One region of the Anaerobacillus sp. 1_MG-2023 genome, then DNA from elsewhere that is predicted to be linked to it. Evidence: predicted binding sites of a transcription regulator. Region 1 holds the regulator's gene; the other holds the start of a gene.
The links. The regulator LexA, encoded in region 1, represses DNA repair genes until DNA is damaged. The targets are predictions, from matches to a motif close to CGAACATATGTTCG.
Positions count from the first base shown of each region.

Region 2: the regulator LexA is predicted to act here: its motif matches at 3,232-3,245, upstream of Q4550_RS03660 (SPL family radical SAM protein).

Region 1 covers NZ_JAUORD010000003.1:222,146-230,142, forward strand. Annotated here, with positions in the region: gene Q4550_RS07440 (DUF11 domain-containing protein) at 1-1,335, shown strand, start outside; gene Q4550_RS07445 (GNAT family N-acetyltransferase) at 1,543-2,097, shown strand; gene Q4550_RS07450 (Type 1 glutamine amidotransferase-like domain-containing protein) at 2,155-2,790, shown strand; gene Q4550_RS07455 (iron chaperone) at 2,854-3,225, shown strand; gene Q4550_RS07460 (hypothetical protein) at 3,510-4,799, shown strand; gene lexA (transcriptional repressor LexA) at 5,050-5,673, opposite strand; gene yneA (cell division suppressor protein YneA) at 5,825-6,145, shown strand; gene Q4550_RS07475 (YneB family resolvase-like protein) at 6,149-6,799, shown strand; gene Q4550_RS07480 (DUF896 domain-containing protein) at 6,866-7,102, shown strand; gene Q4550_RS07485 (HesB/YadR/YfhF family protein) at 7,220-7,507, shown strand; gene sirA (sporulation inhibitor of replication protein SirA) at 7,668-7,997, shown strand, end outside.
Region 2 covers NZ_JAUORD010000001.1:686,008-694,004, forward strand. Annotated here, with positions in the region: gene Q4550_RS03650 (zinc-ribbon domain-containing protein) at 1-1,118, shown strand, start outside; gene Q4550_RS03655 (S1C family serine protease) at 1,141-2,304, shown strand; gene Q4550_RS03660 (SPL family radical SAM protein) at 2,364-3,194, opposite strand; gene Q4550_RS03665 (hypothetical protein) at 3,306-3,707, shown strand; gene Q4550_RS03670 (LysR family transcriptional regulator) at 3,848-4,726, opposite strand; gene Q4550_RS03675 (citrate synthase/methylcitrate synthase) at 4,842-5,927, shown strand; gene queC (7-cyano-7-deazaguanine synthase QueC) at 6,055-6,729, opposite strand; gene Q4550_RS03685 (7-carboxy-7-deazaguanine synthase QueE) at 6,731-7,459, opposite strand; gene queD (6-carboxytetrahydropterin synthase QueD) at 7,452-7,928, opposite strand.

The DNA.
Region 1 (7,997 bases):
GGAACAGATGGTACAATTGGTGCCTTCATTACGCTTGATAGTGCTTCAACTGTCGATGCCTTTCCTCCACCAGCGATCATAGGATCAGCTGGTACAACGACAGACTACACGGAAAATGAATCTCAAGCTGTTCTCGTTCTACCTGTGGGAAGTACGGTGCTCTATGCTGAATTGATTTGGGGAGGATTATATATAAGTAATGATGAAGACCTGTCGGCATTAATAGATGATGACATTTTATTTTCTACTCCGCTCGTAAGTGACACCCCGATTACACCTGATCCTATCACAGCAAATGAATTTAACGGTTTTTATATGCGATCAGCAGATGTTACAACGCTAGTGCAATCTGCTGGAGCAGGAACGTTCAGTGCTGGAAGCGTGCCAGCAATTGTTGATTCAACAGGTTTTGTTAACCATGCGGGGTGGACGTTAGCAGTTGTTTATGAAAACACAGCATTAAATAACCGTAATATGAATCTTTATGTTGGAGCAGATGGACAAGTAAGTAACGGTAACCCGATTGACGTCCCGATAACGGGTTTTTTAACTCCTCCGAGTGGTGACGTAGATGCAAGAGTGCTCTTGAGTGCACAAGAAGGTGACGCGAATATTAGTGGGGACCAGGCGGAATTCGGTGAAGACGCCTTATCGCTAACGAATTTGTCAGGGCCTCGTAACCCGGCAGGAAACTTCTTTGGTTCACAAATAACAGATGATTCAGGAAATTTAGATACGACTGGCTCTTACGGTGATCGAAATCAAAACCCTGGTACTCCTGGGACAAACATATTGGCGGGAAGACAGGGATGGGACATTAGCAATGTTGATGCGACCAACTACTTACCAAATAATCAAGCATCTGCGTTATTTCGATTTAGTTCCACAGGTGATCTTTATATGCCTAATGCGCTAGGCGTCCAGATTGACTTTGGGGAAGCAGACCTAGAATTGGATAAAGAAGTGAGTAAAACAATCTCGTACGCTGGAGACGTTTTAACATACACCGTTACAATAACAAACGATGGCGTAGTAGAAGCTGACAATGCTTTTTTTGAGGATCTACTTTCTGATGGTTCAGAGTTTATTCCAGATACGGTGAAGATAGACGGCGTTACCCAACCGGGACTAGACCCGGCGGTGGGCTTCTCTTTAGATCCAATTCCAGCAGGAGATTCACGTGTGATCAGCTATAAAATACGTGTTGGTAGCAAGTGTTTTATTATTAATGAAGCAACTCTTACGTATAGCTGTGGTAAAGTTGCGACTAGTAATTCAGTGATTACAACAGCTTGTCAGCGGTGTTGCGGGGATGACGGTGGGTGTTGCTGTTAGTGAAAGGATGCTGTATTTATGCTCAGCATCCTTTTTTTATGTTATAGAGATTTACTACCCCTATCAGTGACTGTAAACTAACTGATTGCTAGATAGAAATATTTTTTAGAAATAGAATAAATAAAAGATGGCATTTTTCTAAATATTTTGAAATAATTGGAAGTGGTTAGATTTCCATATATTTATGAAAAAAAGGTGGGGTATCGTATGTTTAGGTTAAAAGTGAATGAAGAGGTCTCCTTAAAGTTACTTCAAAACGAAGATGCGCAAGAGCTATTTGCATTGGTTGACCATTCGAGAGATTATTTAAGGGAATGGCTGCCCTGGGTAGACAATATGAAAGAAGAAGAGGATTATTTGCCAGTGATTGAAATGTGGCTAAAGCAGTTTTCTTCACATGATGGATTTCAAGCAGGTATTGTGCACAATGGAAGATTAGCAGGCATGGTTGGATTCCATGGCATCGATTGGTCTAACAAGAAAACGAGTATTGGCTATTGGCTATCTGATAAGTTCCAGGGTAAGGGGATTATGACAGCTGCCGTTAATGAACTAATTGTTCAGGCATTTGAAGAATACAATTTGAATCGAATTGAAATACAGTGCGGGATAGAGAATGAAAAAAGTCAGGGAATCCCTAGACGTCTTGGTTTTAAACCAGATGGAATCATAAAAGACGCTGAATATTTGTACGATCACTTTCATGACACTATTCTGTACAGTCTTCTCTCGAAAGAATGGAATGAATATCGTGAGAGTTAATAAACGAACAGAATTTCAAAATACTTTATCGTATAGGGGTATGAATGAGGTGTATTAATGGGAAAGTTATACTTTTATAGCGATCAAGTAAATGAAACACCCGGCAACCGAAGATTAGATGAATTATTGTTTAGTGGGGGAAACAAAAAGATTAGCTACATACCTTCAACGGAGGATGAAGAAAAGAATTATTTCGGTACTAAAGTGAATTATTATCGAAACTATGGAATCGAGAATATCATGTTTTTCGATTTATACAGTGAATTTGAACCTACGAAAATAGAGGGATTATTGAGTTCAGATATAATTCATCTCTCAGCAGGTAATCCGCTGGAATTTAGTAAGGCTCTTAAACATCGGCATATGATTCACGTTCTTTTAGATTTCTATAATCGCGGAGGAATTCTTGTTGGGGTGAGCGGAGGAGCGGTTCAACTCGGTAGATCTACAAAGCTATTTCAGATGTTTACAGAAACAACTAGCGAGGCGTTGTACCAAACTTTGGGTCTTGTCGGTTTCGAGTTTTTACCTCACTACAATCGCTGGAGTTCAGATTATAAAAGTAAAGTTTGGGAGTATGTTAAGAGAACAGGAACAACTGTTTATGCAGCGAATGACGGCGATGGAATTATTTTTGAAGAGGGTAAACTACAAATGATAGGTGATATAGTAGTGATGAATAGCGAGTTGTAATGGTACTATCTCAGTAAGATATGGTACATCACTACATTTGCTTGTTTTATAGGAGGACTAAAAATGGATGTATTTGAAGAATATTTAGCAAAGATAGAGAACCTGCAGCACCGAGAGCGAACGGAACAAGTTTTGACCTGGGTACAAAATGAATTTCCAAACCTGGTGCCGAAAATTGCCTGGAATCAGCCAATGTTTACAGATCACGGAACATTTATTATTGCCTTTAGCGTAGCAAAACATCATTTGGCTGTTGCCCCTGAAAAGAATGGAATTGTTCATTTTTCTGAAGAAATGAAACTTGCTGGCTATGACCACACTAAACAACTAATGCGTATTCCGTGGGGTAGTTCAGTTGATTTTTCATTACTTAAAAAAATGATCGAATTCAATATTCATGATAAGGCAGACTGTTCAACTTTCTGGCGCAAGTGAATAAATAGGCGGGACAGGCTTTTATTCGGATCAACCGATTGATCGCCGCTATATGAGATTACATTTAAACTAAATGAAGTTCATTAAATGATAGCTAAGCTTATCTATATGTCGAAAGATGCAGAGAAAACGTCACGGTTTTCTATAATATAAGTATGTTATCCATACATGATCCACTTCGAATGATTCATTTTTGATCAGAATACTTGTAATAGTTTGAAAAATGCAACCTCCCATCTCTACAATAGAAGATAGTTCAACTAGAAGGGGAGGAAAACAGAAATATGAAATCTAGGGAATGGAAATATGGGATTGCGCTTTTTCTTGTAGGGATGTTAACTTTCGGTTTCTCACCGTTAACTGGAAGTGCCAAAGGTGATTGCTTTAACACTGATGCGGCGCTAACACCAGAGGAGCAGCGAATGGAAGACGGCGCCCCTATCCCACAGCAAATTATGGATAAGGCGGAGTTTACAGTTTTTGCAGATGAATTTAAAGAAGATTTGTGCAAAGCGAAAAGTGTAAAAAAAGCAGAGAAAGTGATCGAAAAGCATGGTGAGAAGCTGTGGGATACGGCTGTTGCTCGAGCTCAGGGAGAAGGAAATGATTTAGGGGAACTAGATCGTTATGATGATCGCCCGCTATATTGGACTCGATTACATATGACTGCTGCCCTCAGGCAATGGGAACCATCATATACAGTAACGGAGAAAAAGCAAGAAGAACTGATGAAGAAACTAGAGTACACGTCAAGGGGAATTACTTCTATTGATTTTCCAAAAGGGGAGAAAGTTAAGCGCGTTTTAGTAAGCGGATTTGATCCATACCGTTTAGAACAGGAATTTAGGAGATCAAACCCTTCTGGCGCTGCAGCGCTTCAGATGGATGGGAAAGTCGTTTTGACGGAAGAAGGTCCAGCTTTTATTCAAGCAGCGAATTTTCCGGTACGATGGGATGATTTTGATGAAGGAATCGTTGAAGATACATTTGGACCTTACCTGGTTAATAGTAAAGAGCAGGTGGATCTCATGATGACAATCAGTCAAGGGGGTCCAAAAGCTATGACCATCGAAGGGTTTGCCGGGAGATGGCGCACAGGGGTTGGAAACACTCTTGAAGATCGCTCAGAAGTTATTCCGACAGTGAGCAATTGGCCGATGCCTGAAAAACTGCCGGAATTTATTGAAACAACGCTTCCTTACAAGGAAATGATTGCAGCCAATACTGGACCATGGCCGGTGGAAAGAGGCGATGAAGTATGCGAATGGCTCGCACCAGAATATCGTGATAAACCGTATGAATGCCATGAAGGGGGTCCGACTGAAGGATCAAAAGCTCGTAAAGGAGGAGGCGGAAGCTACTTATCGAATGAAAGTCAGTACCGATCCAATCGTGTGCGAATTGGGATAGGAGCTTATGATATTCCGGGTGGACACCTTCACGTAGCCGCTCAGGAGTACTATCCTGAAGATCCTTCCGTTTATATCACTGATGAGTTCCAAAAGTTCCGTCAGGCGACAGTAGATCAAACAGTTGAATTAGTTATAGCGGCTTCAGAGGCTGCTGAAAAGTAACCGTTTAAGAATAATGTTAGAAGTATACAAAACCGCTCTTCATTTAAATGAAGGGCGGTTTTGTATAGCCTGTAAGAGTTAAAAGTAGGTCGGTGAGGTTGGTTGTAATGTAAAGCTACACCCCTATGCTCTTCAAACTGCGATCATTTACCCAGACGGAGGGATTAATAAATAAAAGAAGAGAAGAAGCTCGTATTGATATAGCCCAGAAAGCTTATATAACATAAAAAAAGAAGCGCACGCAGCGCTTCTAGTGAATGGAGCGAAAGACCCCAATTACTTTACCGAGAATAGAAACGGAATCAAGAATGATCGGTTCCATCGATGAGTTTTCCGGTTGAAGTCGGAAGTAGTTGCTTTCTTTAAAGAATCGTTTAACAGTTGCTTCAGCTTCATCTGTCATCGCGACAACAATATCACCGTTATTTGCAGTTGGTTGTTGCTTCACAATGACCATATCACCGTTATAAATACCAGCTTCGATCATACTATCCCCTTCAATCACAAGAATAAAAGTATGCTCTTCATCCTGTGCAAACTGCTCTGGAAGCGGGAAGTATTCTTCTACATTTTCAATGGCAGTGATCGGTTGACCAGCAGTTACTTTACCAATGACGGGAACGTTTACAGTGTGTTGACGAGGAATATCGATTGTTTCATCAAGACCAAGCACTTCGATAGCTCTTGGTTTTGTTGGGTCTCGTCTGATATACCCTTTTTTCTCGAGTCTTGCCAGGTGGCCATGGACAGTGGAGCTTGAAGCGAGTCCAACAGCTTCGCCAATTTCTCTTACAGAGGGTGGATAACCCTTTTGCTTAACTTCGACTTTAATAAAGTCCAGAATGTCCTGCTGACGCTTTGATAGTTTCATAATATCTGGCACCTCGTTCCAATCTATCTATTTGTTAGTAGTATACCAGAATTTTTGTTCGCATACAAACATAAGTTCGAAGAAATTAGTTGACACGAACAGAGGTTCTGATATACTAAAAACAGAACAAATATTCGCATATGGGGTGATTGGGATGAGAAAGCAAGCTGGGGGCTTGTCTGGAGTTGATTTTCTTGTCATTATATCTTTTGTAGCTGTGTTAATTATTGTGTTTTTATCTTTGCGAACAGCTGCAGCTGAGGAGTATGATCGTTACACAACGGTACAATTGGAGCAGGGAGATACTGTTTTAGAAATTGCGGAAGAATTCCGTACTGCACATGAGTTGTCTGATCGGAAGTTCGTCAGCTGGGTTGAAGAAGTGAATAGCATTGATGCAAACCGAATTACAGCAGGAGATACTCTCATCATCCCTGTTGAAGCGAACGCTACCGCACTTGGGGGTAAAGAATAAAGTATGAACGCCGTTATTTATTGTCGGGTAAGCACAAAGAAAGAAGCACAGGAGTCTTCTCTTGCCAGGCAAAAAGAAGAACTACAACGATTTGCATCACAGTCAGGTTTTATTATACAGCGCTTGATTGAAGAAAAGCACAGCGGGTATGACATTGATCGCGATGGCATACTCGAGGTGCTTGACTTATTGAAAGAGGGGCATGTTGAGGCATTGCTCATTCAAGATGAAACGAGACTTGGGAGAGGGAATGCAAAGATCGCTCTTCTACATGCCGTCCATAAATATGGAGGGACGATTTATACAGTGAATCAAAACGGAGAACTTCAATTGTCGGAATCTGATTCGATGGTTCTTGAGATCGTTAGTATCGTTGAAGAATTTCAGCGCAAGCTTCATAATCTGAAAATTAAACGTGGAATGGACAAGGCGGTTAAAGAAGGCTATCGACCGCAGCGAAACCTCAGCCAGCAAAATCAAGGTGGGCGTGAGCGGGTGGAAGTTCCAATCGAAGAAATTGTTAATCTACGAAACCGTGGTCTTACGTTTAATGAGATAGCTGCAACGCTAAAAGGATTTGGACATCACGCTTCGAAAGCAACGGTACATAGACGTTATCAGGAATATGTTGACGAGCAGAACGAGAAGCACTAAACTTGTCTATGTTCAAAACATGCGTTAGCATGTGAGATACAAGTTTCAGTAAAGGAGCTATTTTACATGCCTTTTGAAGATAAACTCCAAAGAATTAACGAGCTATCTCGTAAAGCAAAAGAATCATCATTAACAGAAGATGAGAAAAAAGAACAGAAAAAGCTACGTAAGGAATATTTAGCAAATTTCCGTTCTTCTTTCAAAAACCAACTTCATTCTATAAAAGTTGTAGATGAAGAAGGTACAGATGTAACACCTGAAAAGCTTAAGGAAAGCAAGAAAAACCGTCGCTTTCTTCAGTAGAAAATAGCCTAATTTTGCGAAAAGCAAAATTAGGCTATTTTTATGGTTGCAATTTTTCGAATATTCGTTATACTGTACTATAACAAGATGTACTAATACAAAACGGAGAGGGCGGATATGATGTTTGTTGTAACTGATTCTGCAGCTGAGTTTTACAAAAATGAGATGGAACTTGGTAACGGTGATTGCTTAAGGTTATTCGTACGCTACGCAGGGAGTGGAGACAGCGGAGGTTTTTCTCTTGGGGTCATGTCTGATAAGCCTTCATATGATGATTATAAGCAAGAAATTGGAGGAGTTACGTACTTCGTTCGACCGGACGATCAATGGTTTGTTGATCGAATGAAGCTTGATTATGATGAGAGATCCGGCGGTGTTCTTTGTGACCTGCCGAGTATGGCATAGCATTCTAAAGACCTGTACTATAACATATATGTTATAGTACAGGTCTTTTTAATTTCGACAAAACTAGTGAAGCCTAGCCTCCATGTATAGACAATCATTTTATGAGAACTCATTTATACTTTCTTTTATATGAGTCGATTCTTGGGTAGGGGGGAGTTATATGAGGCATTACGAAATGTATTTCGTTAAGCAGCAGATTGCAGAACAATATGCTGGTAAGGAGCATCTGTTGTATCAACTTTTCCTCGAAAGGAAGCGGGCTATTCAGGCTGATCAGAAAGAGCTTCTAGAAAAACAGGTAGCCTTTATTACAGAGCCTGTGGAAGAAGAAGAACTAAATACCTGTTTAGTCAATGAATTGGGTGGCTTTCGCACGTATGAATTTAAAAATGAAGGGCATCGATTGTGTATTAAACAATCTAAAAGCGATGCATCTTTATTTGTTAGAAGCGAGAAGATAAATATATATGCTAGCGGATCAAACGAGGCT
Region 2 (7,997 bases), on a different contig from region 1:
AGCAATTTTGCTTCTCTTGTGGAAAAGAACTAGTCACTCAAAATAAATCTAAGCATAGCCTTTCCATTCTGTGGCGTTGGTTACCAGTGATCGTGTTTTTTCTTCTTTCTAGCACACTTGCCGGCTATTATTTTTATGAAGAATCAACGTCAAAGGCAGCGATTCGCTCATTTGAAAAGGGAGAGGAATTAGCTAACAACGGCAAGCTCGAAGCAGCACAAAAAGAATTTAATGAGGCTCAACAAAAACGACCTCGTTTCCCAGCTGCCCAAAAAAACGAGAATATTGTAACGATCGCATTAAACGTTGAAAAGACTTTAAAACAGGCGGAAACCGCAAGAAAAAAAGATAACTACAGTAAAGCCTTAGATTTGATTAAAGAAGCTGAGCAAACCTCAGCATCCTATAAAGGAGATCTATTCTCTACTTTACAAGAAGACATCGGAATGGTTCGGACAACTGTGATGGTTGCCGAATTAAAGTATGATATGAAAGGAAAAAAATCCATTGATGAATTGAAACCTGTGTTAACAAGGGCTGAAAGTTTACAAGTGGATGAAGCCCAAGACATAGCCGGACAAATTCGTAATCAAATTGTCGACTTTTCAATTAATGAAGCAAATGGTTATTTGGAAGAGAACCACTTTACGGAAGCATTAAACTCAGTAGAAGAAGGCTTAGAAATCAATAAAGGTAACGAAAAGCTATCAAACCTTCAAACCGTAATCGAAAAGAGACGAAATTCGTTTGAGGAGGAGCAACAGAAGCGAATTGAACATGCTATGGTTGCTGCAGCAAAAGAAGAAGAGATGAATCGTACAAGCGCGATTGAGCTCAATGAATTAGAAACAAAGGTGACAGATTACAATGAATTAAAAATAACAGGTACGGTCACAAGCAAAGCCACTGTTCCCGTCAATTCGATCGGGGCTTCTTATAAAGTATTGGACGGAGATGGAAAAGAGTTTGATAAAGGGGAGGTTTATATTAACCCCGACAAACTTTATCCTGACGATACAGGTAAATTTGACTTTATAATCTACGATGTAGGTGAAGACGTGAAGGATCTTGATCAATTCACAGTCGAAATTGATCATTTCACATGGTACTTGGATTAGCAGAAAGGAGTATTCAAGACGGATGTCTAAGAAATTGGCTTTGCTACTATCCCTTGCAAGCTCCCTCTTTATTCTGATTGGGGGCGGCGCAGGTTTTTATTTTTTACATGATTACTATTCAAATACAACCGTTGAAGCAACATCTTCTCTAGGAGAGAAAACAAATGCTCCAGAGAACCAAAAGAATGATTCAGACTTAAAATCCGTCATTCATGAGACACAAAAAAGCGTTGTGCAAATTGAAGTCGCCTTAAAAGATGGCACTTCTTCTGGATCAGGCTTCCTCTATAATACGAACGGAGACGTCATTACGAACGCTCATGTTATCGAAGGTGCACAAAAAATTACCGTTAAAACCTCTGATGCTAAACAATTCGAAGCTCAAATCATTGGTATGGGTGATACGATAGATGTTGCGGTGATTCGCGTTCCAGGATTAGAGGGAAATGATCCCCTCCCTGTTGCAGAAGAGCGCATGGCGGAAGTTGGGGACAATATCATTGCTCTTGGTAGCCCACTCGGACTTCAGAATACCGTTACAACAGGGATTGTCAGTGGTCTCGATCGAGAATTCATCTTAGAGCCCTATCGCTATGAGCATATCTATCAAATCTCTGCCCCCATTACAAAAGGGAACAGCGGAGGTCCCCTTATTGATGCTAATACTGGAGAGGCGATCGCCATTAATTCCGCAGGAACAGACTCAGGGGCAATCGGCTTTAGCATTCCGCTCCCCAACGTTATTGAGCAAATTAAAAATTGGTCTGATGACCCAGTAGAAATAACGGTAGATGATGAAAGTAAGGAAGAAGTATCAACACCACAAGGACTCACAGGAGAAGACTTTAAGAATAATGCTACCTATCTTATTGGATATTTCTATGAAAGCTTGTCTACTCAAGACTATGTCACTGGCTACTCCTTACTTGGCAGTCGCTGGCAGAGTGAAATGCTGTATGAAGATTTTCGAAGTGGCTATATCCATACCCTTGACGTGGAAGTTTCAAATATGACCGGAAGTTTAAATCAAACGAATGATCAAGTAAAGGTAACAGCTACTATTAAAGCACAAGAACGAACCGAGGATAAGAAGACAACAACTTCTCTATACAACGTCACTTACCAGGTTGGCTATGAAAATGACCAATTGAAAATTCTAAGTGGTAAGGCTGAAAAATTAAAGTAAAATAGGCAACATAAGGCTAGAGATACATTCTCTAGCCTTTTTGTCGTTTATTATTTATACTATCCCTCGTCTGGAGGTGAAAAACCTTCTTGAGAAATATAAATGGCGCTTTCAGGAAAAAAGGCCTGTAATCTCTTCTTTATTTTCAAATAGGCTTTACGTTGATACCAATCTTCTAGGCCCGCGTCTTCAAAGAGCTTACGAATGCCAAGCTGCTCTGTTCTTTTTCCACCGCTCCCATCACCCATGAAAAAGTCATCTAGCGTGAGGCGATCCGTTACTTCAGCTAACTTCTTAGGGAAATGTTCAGAACACGGGAGAAGTGGCGCCACTGCCGCTTGTACAGGAATACCGTTTGCTCGTAACGTTTGTAGCGCCTTTAACCTTGCTGCAATTGGCGGTGCTGATGGCGCAAAAATTTTGCGCACTGAATCAAGGTCTGTTTCTACTGTCATACTGACCAGAACCTTTTTGCCGAATTTTTTTAACAAATCAATATCTCTAGTGACGAGTGGAGAGCGGGTTTGAAGAAATAGAAAATCAGGCATTTCTTCTACCATAGCTTCAAGTAATCTTCTTGTTAAATTAGTCTTAAATTCAATAGGCTGATAAGGATCTGTCGAAGAAGACATAAAAATCGATACTTCTCCTTTTTTCCGAGCTTTCGGGATCTCTTTTTTCACAAGATCCACAGCATTTTCTTTAATATCTACCCATTCTCCCCAATCCTCTTCCCTAAAAAGGGCAATCGGCATTCTTCTGACATAGCAATACGAACAACCGAAGGCACATCCAGCGTAAGGGTTCAGAGTGTGACTATATCCATTAAGAAATCCACTACCTTTTGTTAAAATAGACCGAGATGTTCGCTTCTTAATTGAAGGCTGCAATGGCTATCCCTCCTTCTTCCATTAGTGTACCACAAACCGAACATACATTCGATTATTACGAATAATTTTTCACTAAGCGGGCACGGTAAAGGTGAAAGGTGGTATAAATTGATGAAGCGTACTGTAAGCTGTCTCCTTTTCTTACTTCTTCTTTTACCAATTCATACTTATGCAGCTGGTCCGATTCAGCTCATTCAAGGAAAGTGTCCAACTTCACTAGATCAATCGGCATCAAAAAAAGGCCTTACAATGAAAGCTACAACGATTCTTTCAGGGTTAATGGCCAACACTCCGGGTACAAATTCATGGCAGATCATTAGCATGTCACCTTTAAAAAAGAAGTCACCCTATTACGCGCCAGCCGTTAAAACCTGTGAAAAAAAAGTCGCAAACCACACTTACCTCATTGATGTCCTCGTAACAAAGAAATCTTCTCAGCTCCCCGTACGCATGCACCTTTTTGCTTCTAAAGAGGAAAAGGGTTGGAAAGTTTGGGGACTAACTACTTACTAAATGTGTATATTTTCTTTTACATCGCACATACTACTCAAGCGTGTAAGCTAGCCGTCAGGATCTATGACACGCTACCATCCCACACTCTTATTTCACACTCGGAAAATAAGAGTATAGCCCGATCAGGACGCTGATCGGGCTTAATTCATGCTTTTCTCAATAAATTGTTTAAATATTTCTGTTTCCTCCGAAAGATGTTGATAGACCATGTATGTGTGAACCTCAGGCAGTTTGATTTCTACAGTATCCACTTGAAGAATTCTCCCTTCAAATACCTCACGCCGAACAGATGACCATGGTAAAAAAGAGAACCCAAGCCCTTCCTCAATAAATCGCTTTGTAATGTGTACTTGCGATACCACCATCGTTCGAACACCTTCATATTTAGAACGTAGCTCAACTAAAAGATCTTCCCAATAATCAGGATGATTATGCGTGAGTAACGTTGATCTCAAACAAAACTCACTTAAAGATAAAGGCAGACTCGTTTCCGCATCTCCCCCATCGTGTGGCACAACTAAAACAATCGGATCGGCTCCAATTTGTTCATTTTTCACATATGCCTGCAAAGATTTCATTCTTGAAAGACCGAAATCTGCATCATTCTTGGTGATCATCTCTCCAATTTCATTAGACTCACTTACTTTTACAACGACCTCAATCGATGGATAAGCTTTCATAAATTGCTGAAGGACGTTAGGTAGAACCGTAGCAGCAATTAAAGGGGATACAGCAATCGACAACTTTCGATGGTACCCCTGCCTCCACCCGTTCATATGACGTAAGCTTGTCTCATACTGTTCAACTAACTCCCTCGCATGCGGAAGGAATTGTCTTCCTGCTTCAGAGAGCATCACTCTTCTACCGCTCTTCATAAATAGCTTACTGCCAATCTGCTTTTCAAGTTGTTGAATGTGAACCGTAACAGTAGGTTGAGCAAGATAGAGTTTTTCCGATGTTTCCCTGAAATTTTCATACGAAGCAGCTGTGACAAATGTTTTCAACCAGTTTAGATTCATTCTTATCACCCTTATTGATAGCGTTTCTCTATTAATTATTTAGTAATTATTTATTAGTCATAATCATATCGAATCGATACACTAGATACAAGACGAATGAAATGGAGTTGAGTTTATGATTCATGCCGGATTAGAAGGAATCATTGCGGCTGATTCCAATATCAGCCTTGTAGACGGAGAGAACGGTTTGCTTGTCTATCGAGGACACTGGGCAAAAGAAATTGCGAAAGAAAAATCATTCGAAGAAGCCGCCTACTTCCTATGGAATGGTTCATTTCCTACTGAAAAACAGCTAACTGCTTTCACCTCCGCACTTGGTGAAGCAAGACACTTATCACCAAACCAGAAGGAAATCATAAATCGTTTACCTGAAAAAATGGAGATGATGAGCGTTATTCGAACGGTCTTATCTTCCATGGGAGATCACTCATATCAGTTCCCAGCGACACAGGAACAGGGAATTCACCTACTGAGTATCGTTCCAACTATTATTGCCTATCGCTACCGCACTCAAAATGGATTATCTCAGATCGAGCCAGACGTAACGTTGTCTCACGTTGGGAACTATTTATATATGTTGACAGGAGAACGTCCTCAGGAAAATCACATTAAAGCGTTAACTGCCTACTTCATTTTAACGATGGAGCATGGATTAAACGCTTCTACCTTTACAGCTAGGGTGATTTCATCAACTGAAAGTGATCTCGCATCAGCTATTACAGGAGCTATTGGCGCTATGAAAGGACCTCTTCATGGTGGGGCGCCAACTGGGGTTATTGATTTATTAGAAGAAATTAAGCGTGACGGCGATGCTGAAAAAGTATTGCGACGTAAACTTGAAAATCGTGAGAAGTTAATGGGCTTTGGACATCGGGTTTATAAAACGCGCGATCCCCGTGCCGCCGCTTTAAGCGAGATTACATCAAATTTCTATGACGATGCTGAGTTTAAACTTGCACATGAAGTAGAAGACACGGCCGTACGCCTTCTCCAGGAGTACAAACCTGACCGAAAACTTTATGCGAATGTGGAGTACTATGCAGCGGCCATCTTAAGAGCAATCGAGCTACCAACAGAACTGTTTACCCCAACATTTACAGCAGCCAGAACGGCAGGTTGGATCGCACACGTGTACGAGCAAAATGACAATAACCGAATCATCCGCCCATCTTCTGTTTATAGCGGAGAAATGCCTGAGTAAGCGGGGGTGCGGGTTCTGCGGTCGGCGCAGGTGCCTGTCACCCGCGCTATATGTCGAACCACTCCTCCGCTGGAAGTTTATTGGCCAAACCAAAAAAGCTGTCGGAGTATCCTCCGGCAGCTTTTCATTATACTTTATAAGGTATCGGATCTACCGCTCCAGCTTCTTCAAAGCCTTTCAGACGCAGACGACAGCTATCACACTCGCCGCATGCTTCTACTTCACCATTGTAGCAAGATGTCGTTAGTTCATAAGGAACGCTTAAACGTAAGCCTTCACTAACCGTATCTGCTTTCGTCAAGTTAATTAACGGCGTATCAATCTTCATTTCACTACCTGTTGCTCCAGCTTTTGTAGCTAGATTAACCGTTTCATTCATGCTTTCAATAAACTCTGGTCGGCAATCCGGGTATCCACTGTAGTCAACGGCAGATACACCGATGTAGATCGCTTCAGCTCCAATCACTTCTGCATATGCAGAGGCAAGAGAAAGAAAGATCATATTACGAGCTGGCACGTAAGTAACTGGAATTTCATCTTCATCCATATCTGTTGGTACATCAATGGAATCATCCGTAAGGGCACTGCCCCCAATTTGATTTAGAAAACTAATGTTCACAATGCGATGATCGGGCGCATTGTAATATTCCGCTACTTTCTTCGCCTGCTCTACTTCTCGGTTATGCTTTTGGCCGTAGTGGAATGTAATCGGATAAAGCTCATAGCCTTTTTCCTTCGCGATTCCCATGCATGTTGTACTATCTAAACCACCGCTCAATACAATCACTGCTTTTTTATTCACGTTACACACCTCTTCTATTAGGATCCCAAATAATCTTATGAAGCTGCATACTTAGCTTCACTTTGCTTAGTCCTGCTTCTAGAATTTTTTCAACAAGTTTGTGTGGAGGCATCGTTTCCCACACTGGACTATACAATACCTGACCTTTTTGATGATTTTCTGAGACAACTTCAGTCGCTACTGTGAAATCTTCATCAGAGCCGATCACGAACTTAATTTCATCTTGTGTATCAAGAAGTTTAAAGTTCTCGTGAAGCATGCGATGCTGTTCACCAGAATCAGGCAGCTTATAGTCCATCACAAAACGAACTTTCTCCTGCCAGGCTTCATCGCCTTTTCGAACCGCTTCATATGGCGTAAGATCAATCGCTCCGTTCGTTTCGATATGAATGTCTTCAATATGCGGAAGATCTACCATCGCTTGAATAAGCGCCATTGATTTCTCACGATGAATTAACGGCTCCCCACCTGTAAAACAGATGTGACGGCTATTATATTGTTGAATTTGATCAATAATTGAGGCAATTGAACCTGTGTATTCTGCTTTATCCGGTGCATAGCTATAAGGCGTGTCACACCAGCTACAGCGCAAGTTACAGTGAAAGACGCGTACGAATACTGTTGGAAAACCAGCGCGCGTTCCCTCTCCTTCTACTGTCTCAAATACCTCCACCATCGGTAATTCCCACTTCATATATTCGGATTGTTCCGGTAGCACCCATTTACTCATTTTCTTCCATCCATTCCCGCTTCAGCGTTGCGTAGCTTGTTGGTGTTTCATAGAGAACTAGTTCTTCGATGCGCTGACCAAGATCTTTCATATTGCGCTCAGTCAGAGCTTGATCTAACTGCTCCCACATCCAAACAATCATATTTTCAGCTGTCGTGTTCATGTTCGGAAGCACTTCATTTAAATAATGATGATCCAATTTCGAATCAATCACTTCTTTAAACAGGGTTTTAATTTCACCAAAATCAACTGAAATGCCGATTTCATTCACAAATCCGCTAATTGTGATGACCACTTTATACGTATGACCATGCATGCTTTTGCACTTACCTTCGTAGCAGTGCAAATGATGCGCAGCATCAAATGTAAATTCCTTTGTTACCGCTACTCGTTTATGATGATACTTTAATTCGCTTTTCTGAATATCTTCTCCAAGTACTTCAACTTTCTTTGGAATCATAAAAGACATAAAAAAAGCCCCCTTCTTTATTCAGTAAGGGAGACGCATGAAAAACCCCATCTCCAATCAGAGAACTGG